Regions from separate parts of the Psychrosphaera algicola genome, predicted to be linked through region 2. Evidence: predicted binding sites of a transcription regulator. Region 2 holds the regulator's gene; the other holds the start of a gene.

Region 1 (4,428 bases), 1.7 Mb from region 2:
GTTCATGTGGATTTGATCTCGACTTCTGAAATCAAAGTTTCCATTCTCGTCGAACAGAAATATATGGAACTGGCAGTGAGAGCGCTTCACAGTGCTTTTGCGTTAAACAAATGTTATTAGTAGAAATTGGATGTTTGTGGCACTACCTGTAGAATCACTCTCGTCAGCTTTTTGCTGGATATACAGCTTTCCTCTGGAAAGTAACATAAGCAAGCATATAAGGAGCTAATAATGCTTATACTAACTCGTCGTGTTGGTGAAACATTAATGATTGGTGACGAAGTCACTGTCACTGTATTAGGTGTAAAGGGTAACCAAGTAAGAATTGGTGTTAACGCCCCTAAAGAAGTTGCGGTTCACCGTGAAGAGATATACATGCGAATTCAGGCTGAAAAAGGTGGAACACCTTCAGAAGCGGAATAAGCATTTAGCCGACCTTGAGTCGGCTTTTTTATTTTAACGTTTTAAATTGTATGTAAACTTGGTTGATTATCCGTCAATCTGATGGGTAAACTTTCAAATTGGTCAAAATCAAAGCAGACAGTAATTTATTTGTTATTTTTTGTTTGACTTATATTTTCAGATCATTACTATACGCATCCACATTGAGTGGAGAGGTGGCCGAGAGGCTGAAGGCGCTCCCCTGCTAAGGGAGTATAGGGTTTGTAGCCCTATCGGGGGTTCGAATCCCCCTCTCCGCCATTCAATGTGTGTTAAAGATATAGCGCGCTCGTAGCTCAGCTGGATAGAGTACCTTGGCTACGAACCAGGCGGTCGGAGGTTCGAATCCTCCCGAGCGCGCCATTTTTTAACGTTGTTTCTTGTTGCGCGCTCGTAGCTCAGCTGGATAGAGTACCTTGGCTACGAACACAGGCGGTCGGAGGTTCGAATCCTCCCGAGCGCGCCATGAAACAACCTTTTTATTACCACCCCAAACATTTCTAAACGCTCAACGCAGCGCACTACAAAACCCACTCAGTATAAAAACCACATCGGTATTCCTTCGTTAACTCCAAACTTAATTCAATATCAAAATGTCTTAAACACCCTAATATTTTTGTAATTCTAATACGCATTGTTACGCCATAACCCAATTTCTCGTTTTTTCACAGCTTTGAGTTCAGTCTGTTGTTGGGTTTTATTGATTTTCAATAAGCAATAACAAAGACGCTTAAAAATAATTTTGTTGTCCACGGTATCGCCTCGTATAAAATCGACTAACCTATAACGATTAGTTGACGAGTTTATAGGTTTGAGATGTATATTTTAGACGCCATAGTGTTTAGGATACTATTTCGGGTTTGGAAAACTGTTGGGCTCAAAAGTCCTGTTTAATTATCAATCACAGTTTGTATAAAAAATAACAGCCGTAATTTTAGTTACCCCAAATTATATTACTTTACGAACGGTTAATATTCATTCTCGGATCTTCATTTTGGTTTTACATTATTACTAATTTGTAAAATGGACTGACCATTTGTGTCAAAGCTTTATTTTTACTGGTTTTCAGCTATATTTATTCGCTGAATTCGAGCTCTTTTATGCACCAATTTAGAAAAAATAACTTTTCTTTCTAACGTTTTCTGTGGTACTTAAGAGCTAATACTCTAATTTGATTACGTTGGGCGTTGCTTATTTATTCATTTATTGTGGAATAATATGCACCCAGATCAAATTGTTTAATTAAATAAATACAACAGGGTTGGATTATGAATGTTACTGAGCTTTTAGTAGAAGCAGGCATACTTATGGTGGTCGGAATGACGGTCGTATTTGTGTTTTTAACAATACTGATTTTTGCGACAAAAGGGTTAACCTCTTTTGTTCAATCATTCCCAGAGCCGGAAACGTCAACTCCCGCCCCAAGAAGAAATACACACTCTGCTACTGGCGATACATCACAACAAGTTGTCGCAGCAATAAGCGCTGCCATTAAACAACATCGCAAAAAGAACAATTAGAGGACGGAACATGAAAAAGCCATTATTACTTACAGAATTAGTGCTCAGAGACGCACACCAGTCGTTACTAGCGACTCGTATGCGCTTAGATGACATGCTACCAATTGCTGAAAAACTCGATAAAGCGGGTTATTGGTCTGTAGAATCTTGGGGTGGCGCGACTTTCGATTCGTGTATCCGTTATCTTGGTGAAGATCCTTGGGAACGTATTCGTGCATTAAAAGCGGCGATGCCAAATACTAAGCAACAAATGTTATTGCGCGGTCAGAATCTTTTAGGTTACCGCCACTATGCTGACGATGTCGTTCGTAAGTTTGTAGAACGTGCTCATAAAAATGGTGTTGACGTATTCCGTATTTTTGATGCAATGAATGACATCCGTAATTTAGAAACAGCTGTTAAATCTGCTGTAGATGTTGGCGCACATGCTCAGGGCACTATTTCGTATACAGTAAGCCCAGTTCATAATATCCAAATGTGGTTAGACATGGCTAAGCGTCTAGAAGATATGGGTTGTCACTCTATCTGTATTAAAGATATGGCCGGTTTATTAAAACCATATGAATGTGAAGAATTAATTTTAGGCCTTAAAAAATCTGTTGACCTACCGATTGCAATGCAATGCCATGCGACCACGGGTCTTTCTACCGCAACGTACCAAAAAGCAATAGATGCTGGTATTGATATGTTAGATACCGCCGTTAGCTCAATGAGTATGACGTACGGCCATACGGCAACTGAAACTATGGTTGCTATTGTTGAAGGCACTGAACGTGATACAGGGCTTGATCTTGTATTACTTGCTGAGATAGCCGCTTATTTCCGTGATGTTCGTAAGAAGTACGCGAAGTTTGAAGGTAGCATGAAAGGCGTAGATGCGCGTATCTTGTTAGCTCAAGTTCTAGTGGCATGTTAACTAACATGGAAGGCCAGTTAAAAGAACAAGGTGCTGAAGACAAGTTTGACGAAGTACTTAAAGAAATTCCACGAGTTCGTGAAGACCTAGGCTTTATTCCTTTGGTAACGCCAACGTCGCAAATAGTAGGTACTCAAGCTGTTTTAAACGTATTGACTGGTGAACGTTATAAGTCAATTACCAAAGAAACTGCGGGTGTATTAAAAGGCGAATATGGCGCAACAGCTGCGCCAGTTAATGCTGAGCTACAAGCTAGAGTATTAGACGGTGCGGACGCTATCACGTGTCGTCCAGCAGATGTTATCAGTGATGAGCTTGAGTCTTTAACTGACGAATTAACCAATATTGCAGCGGATAAAGATATTACGCTAGCCGATGACCAGATTGACGACGTCTTAACGTATGCGTTATTCCCACAAATTGGTCTGAAATTTTTAGAAAATCGCAATAACCCTGAAGCATTTGAACCAGTCCCTACTGGTGACGTTGAATCAACTAAGTCATCTAAACCGGCAGTCGCAGACGGTGAACCTGAAGCGTATAGCGTTTCTGTCGATGGTAAAGTTTATGAAGTGGTTGTAGCGCCTTCTGGTGAGTTGACTTCAGTGGTAAGCAAAGGACCATCTGATGAAAGTGGTAAACAGCACGCAGCAGTAACTGGCAGCGAAACGTTGAATGCGCCACTAGCAGGTAATATTTTCAAGTTATTAGTTTCTGAAGGTAGCGCAGTTCAAGAGGGTGATGTTGTGATCATCATGGAAGCGATGAAAATGGAAACTGAAATTCGAGCTGCATCAAGTGGTGTTATTTCCTCAATCAATGTCAAAGATGGCGACTCGGTTTCAACCGGCGATGTCTTGCTAACTCTGGGGTAATATAATGGACGGATTGCATACGCTATGGGCATCAACGGCCCTTGCGAATTTTGAAATGGGTCAAATTGTGATGATGATAGTAGGCTGTGGCTTACTCTATCTCGCGATTGCAAAAGGCTTTGAACCTTTATTGTTATTACCTATTGGTTTTGGTGCCATTTTGGCTAACATTCCATTGGCGGGTTTTACTGATGAAGGCGGACTTTTATATTATATCTACCACATTGGAATAGAGACGGGGGTATTCCCGCTGCTAATCTTTATGGGGGTGGGGGCCATGACAGACTTTGGGGCGTTAATCGCGAACCCTAAGATGTTATTACTCGGTGCCGCAGCTCAGTTTGGTATTTTTGCGACCTTGTTTGGTGCCATATTATTAAACCTAATACCTTGGTTTTGACTTTACCTTACAAGATGCGTCTGCTATTGCCATTATTGGTGGTGCTGATGGACCGACAGCAATATTCTTGGCGTCTAAATTGGCCCCTGATTTGTTAGGTGCAATTGCGGTAGCTGCATATTCTTATATGGCGTTGGTGCCAATTATTCAGCCTCCAATCATGAAAGCGTTAACGACAGTTGAAGAACGTAAAATCAAAATGGCGGAATTACGTCAGGTGTCTAAAAAGAAAAAATACTATTTCCATTGGCAGTATTATTTTTATCAGCAATGTTC
Region 2 (4,428 bases):
CGCGAGCGCTGGGTTATGAAGGTGATAACCATTCTACTTTAGCGGCCATAATTGAATTCATCCATACCGCAACATTACTCCATGATGATGTTGTCGATGAATCTACGATGCGCCGTGGCAAAGAGACCGCCAATGAAGTGTTTGGTAACCAAGCAAGTGTACTTGTGGGTGACTTTCTTTATACCCGCTCGTTTCAAATGATGGTTAGCTTAAAATCCATGCGTATTATGGATATTTTAGCCAATGCGACCAATGAAATTTCAGAAGGCGAGGTTTTGCAGTTAATGAACTGTAATGATCCAGACACCACTGAACAAAGTTATTTTGATGTCATTTATGGTAAAACCGCACGATTATTTGAAGCGGCAACGCAACTCTCGGCTATTATTGCAGGTGCAGATGAGGCAACTGAACAAGCGATGCAAAAATATGGCATGCATTTAGGTACGGCATTTCAGCTAATTGACGATGTAATGGATTACACTTCAGAAGCCGGCGACATGGGTAAAAATACCGGTGATGACCTAGCAGAAGGAAACCGACTTTGCCTCTGCTATACGCCATGTGGAATAGCACAGGTGCACAATCTGAACAAATTCGTCTTGCGATTCAAAACGGTGATGGCCTGCCCCACCTCTCAGACATCATAGCAACGATGGAACAAACCGGTGCCTTAGAATATACGAGAATAAAAGCCGAGAAAGAAGCAGACAAAGCGATAGAGCAATTAACCTGTTTAGAAGAGTCTGAATTTAAGCAAGCGCTTGTTTCTTTAGCACATATCTCCGTTCATCGAACGAATTAACTTCTTACCATTAGTTCCACTTTAAGTTTACGTGGCCAATTTATTTAGTAAATTGGTCACGTAGTAATAAAGCAATATCACATAAATAAACTTTGCTTAGGTATGACTTAGGCATAAACGGTGGACTGAACCCGTATCAAAGCAGTAATTTTACCGCCTACTGAATAATAAAAAACCGCTTAAGGGCTAAGCCCCAAAGCGGTTTTTTGACGATATTTTAAGTTTAATTACGCGTTAACGAAATCTTCACCTAGTTTAATATCACCACGTAAGCCTTCAATCATTTCAGCTTTACATTTTTCTTCATATTCACTTAAGTCGCCATAATGAAGAATTTCTTGAACACCGTTTTTACCAATTAATACTGGCTGTGCGAAGAAACGAGCATCAGAACCGTCACCTTCAACATACGTGTATTCAAATACGTCTTCTTCGCCGTTAAGCGCATCTACTAAGCTTAGTGCAAAACGTGCAGCTGCTAGACCCATAGACAAAGTAGCAGAACCGCCACCCGCTTTGGCTTCAACAACTTCTGTTCCTGCATTTTGAATACGGTGAGTTAATTGCTCAATTTCTTCTTGAGAGAACTCTACGCCTTCAACTTGAGAAAGAAGAGGTAAAATTGTTGTACCAGAGTGACCACCAATAACAGGCACTACAATATCTTCACAATCCAAACCTTTAACTGCAGCAACAAACGTTTCTGCACGAATAACGTCTAGTGTCGTAACACCAAACAATTTCGCAGGGTTGTATTTACCTTTTGCTTTTAACGTTTCAGCAGCAATTGCAACTGTCGTATTAACAGGGTTAGTGATAATTCCGATACATGCTTCTGGTGCATGGTCAGCAATACCTTCAACCAAGTTTTTAACGATACCTGCATTGATGTTGAACAAGTCAGAACGATCCATACCCGGTTTACGTGGAACACCAGCTGGGATCAATACAATGTCTGCACCCGTTAACGCCTTATCAAGGTCGTCTGCCCCAAACCCTTCAACTTTTACAGAAGTTGGGATGTGGCTCAAGTCAACAGCAACACCTGGAACAACCGGTGCTACGTCGTACAATGCTAATTCAGAACCTTGTGGTAACTGAGTTTTTAGTAATAAAGATAGAGCCTGACCGATACCACCAGCGGCACCTAAAACTGCAACTTTCATGTATTTCTCCAGTTTAATTGGTTATAGAGTACGATTTCCGGCAAACCATACTTAAATATGAGTAAAAACTCAAATAGCAATTAGTATTATAGCGGCAAATGAATTATTATTTATTTGTTAAATGTGGGGAAAATATTTACATGAGTCAAACCAAACAAGAAGAGCTAATAAAAGCGTTCAAAGCATTACTAAAAGAAGAACGTTTCGGATCGCAAGGCGATATCGTTGACGCCCTAAAAGCTCAAGGATTTGACAATGTAAGTCAATCTAAAGTCTCAAGGATGCTGACTCGATTTGGCGCTGTTAGAACCCGTAATGCCAAACAAGAAATGGTCTACTGTTTGCCTGCAGAGCTTGGTATGCCTACCGCTAAGAGCCCTCTTAGACAATTAGTGCTCGATGTAGAACACAACGAGTCTATGGTTATAATCCGAACCAGTCCGGGCGCTGCACAGCTCATTGCTCGCTTACTCGATTCAGTTGGAAAAGCCGAAGGTGTGCTTGGAACAATCGCCGGCGACGATACTATTTTCATCGCACCATTGAAGGTAAGTGAGATTGAACATACCCTAACAAACGTGAAACAATTGTTTGAAACTGTCTAGATAACTAGCCAAAAATAAAAAAATCCGCATATTTTCATGCGGATTTTTTATAAGTAATTACTTTAAACTAATCTTCGTTTATAGATCCGATCTTATGAATCGAAAGATCTGCACCAACAAATTCGTCTTCATCTGTCATTCTTAGAGCAGAGAATTTGTTAACCAAACCGTAAACAATTCCACCACCGACTAACGCAATTGTAATACCAGCAAGTGTACCGATAATTTGAGCTGTCAATGATACGCCACCTAAACCACCGAGCGCTTCACTACCAAATATGCCACAGGCAATACCGCCCCATGCACCGCAAACGCCATGCAATGGCCACACACCTAATACATCATCAAACTTAAACTTGTTCTGTACATAGGTAAACAACCAAACAAATAAGCCACCAGCAATCAAACCGACAAACAATGAACCGATTGGATGCATGACATCAGAGCCTGCACAAACCGCCACCAAGCCCGCTAATGGACCATTGTGAATAAAACTAGGGTCATTTTTACCAAAGTACAAAGCAGCTAAAATACCACCGACCATCGCCATTAATGAGTTAACCGCCACAAGGCCTGAAATACCATCCAGTGTTTGTGCTGACATTACGTTGAAGCCAAACCAGCCGATACTTAATATCCAAGCACCTAACGCTAAAAATGGAATGTTAGATGGTGCAAATGCCACAAGTTTACCGCCACGTATTCGGCCTTGTCGCATTCCCAACATTATAACAGCGACAAAGGCTAACCAACCACCTACACCATGGACGACCACAGAACCTGCAAAGTCATGAAACTGAGCGCCGGTTAACGCTTCTAACCAAGCCTGAAAGCCCCAATTGCCATTCCAAATAATCCCTTCAAACGTTGGATATACCACACCAACTATCAACGCGGATGCGATTAAAAATGGATAAAAACGACCACGTTCCGCAATACCGCCCGACACGATAGCTGGAATTGCTGCCGCAAACGTCATTAAAAAGAAAAACTTAACTAAATCATAACCATGGTTTTCTGATAACGTCTGAGCACTCGCAAAAAGGTCGTATCGTACGCTAACCAATAACCAACAAAAAGTAAGCTACGCATGATACGCCAAAATCAGCCATGATCTTAACCAACGCATTAACTTGGTTTTTGTGTCTAACCGTACCAACTTCTAAAAAGGCGAATCCGGCATGCATGGCAAAAACCATTATAGCGCCGAGTAATATAAATAACGTGTTAGAGCTTTGGACTAATGTCTCTACTGCACTATTAATTTCTTGCATTTTGTCTAACCCTATATCGCTTCGTTGTTTTCTTCACCAGTACGGATCCGCACGACACGGTCGACATCAATTACAAAAATTTTGCCATCGCCAACTTTGCCAGTTCTGGCTGTATTGGTAATGACATCAATGCAGCGCTCCACATCGTCACTGTTGACAATCATTTCAATTTTCACTTTTGGTAAAAAATCGACCTGATATTCAGCGCCTCGATACATTTCAGTATGCCCTTTTTGGCGTCCAAACCCTTTTACTTCTGTAATCGTCATGCCGACGACTCCTACTTCTTGCAGCGCAAGACGAACGTCTTCTAAACGGAACGGCTTTATGATTGCTTCAATCTTTTTCATTTTTACACCATGTTGATTGCATATTTATTTTGAAAAAGAGCCTAAATATTCACAGTTAAATATGCAATAGTTACAGGTGAGTATTGGTCACTTATATGGATGAAATCTTTTCACCCATATAAAAGCCGAATGATAGTGTCTAGGGTGACTGGCGTGAAAGACTAGATTTAGAGAGAGCCTTGGTTTACCAAAAAGTCCACTGAAGGTGCAAAAAGGCTGCCCCCGTTT

What was found. Region 2 encodes ArgR, which controls arginine synthesis, uptake and breakdown. Its sites were predicted from a motif close to ANTGAATANNTATTCANT; they were not measured.
Region 1: a site for ArgR is predicted at 1,628-1,645, ahead of PN838_RS10100 (OadG family protein). Genes of this name have one in related genera too.

What each region holds. Positions count from the first base shown of each region.
Region 1 covers NZ_JAQOMS010000002.1:1,893,209-1,897,636, reverse strand. The annotation lists partial or broken gene PN838_RS10125 (aspartate kinase) at 1-120, shown strand, start outside; gene csrA (carbon storage regulator CsrA) at 232-423, shown strand; tRNA gene PN838_RS10115 (tRNA-Ser) at 612-702, shown strand; tRNA gene PN838_RS10110 (tRNA-Arg) at 727-804, shown strand; tRNA gene PN838_RS10105 (tRNA-Arg) at 829-907, shown strand; gene PN838_RS10100 (OadG family protein) at 1,710-1,961, shown strand; partial or broken gene oadA (sodium-extruding oxaloacetate decarboxylase subunit alpha) at 1,972-3,752, shown strand; gene PN838_RS27225 (sodium ion-translocating decarboxylase subunit beta) at 3,757-4,152, shown strand; partial or broken gene PN838_RS27220 (sodium ion-translocating decarboxylase subunit beta) at 4,178-4,428, shown strand, end outside.
Region 2 covers NZ_JAQOMS010000002.1:3,603,775-3,608,202, reverse strand. The annotation lists partial or broken gene ispB (octaprenyl diphosphate synthase) at 1-805, shown strand, start outside; gene mdh (malate dehydrogenase) at 1,033-1,971, opposite strand; gene argR (transcriptional regulator ArgR) at 2,112-2,576, shown strand; partial or broken gene PN838_RS19765 (ammonium transporter) at 2,644-3,850, opposite strand; gene PN838_RS19760 (P-II family nitrogen regulator) at 3,862-4,200, opposite strand; partial or broken gene PN838_RS19755 (Dyp-type peroxidase) at 4,385-4,428, opposite strand, start outside.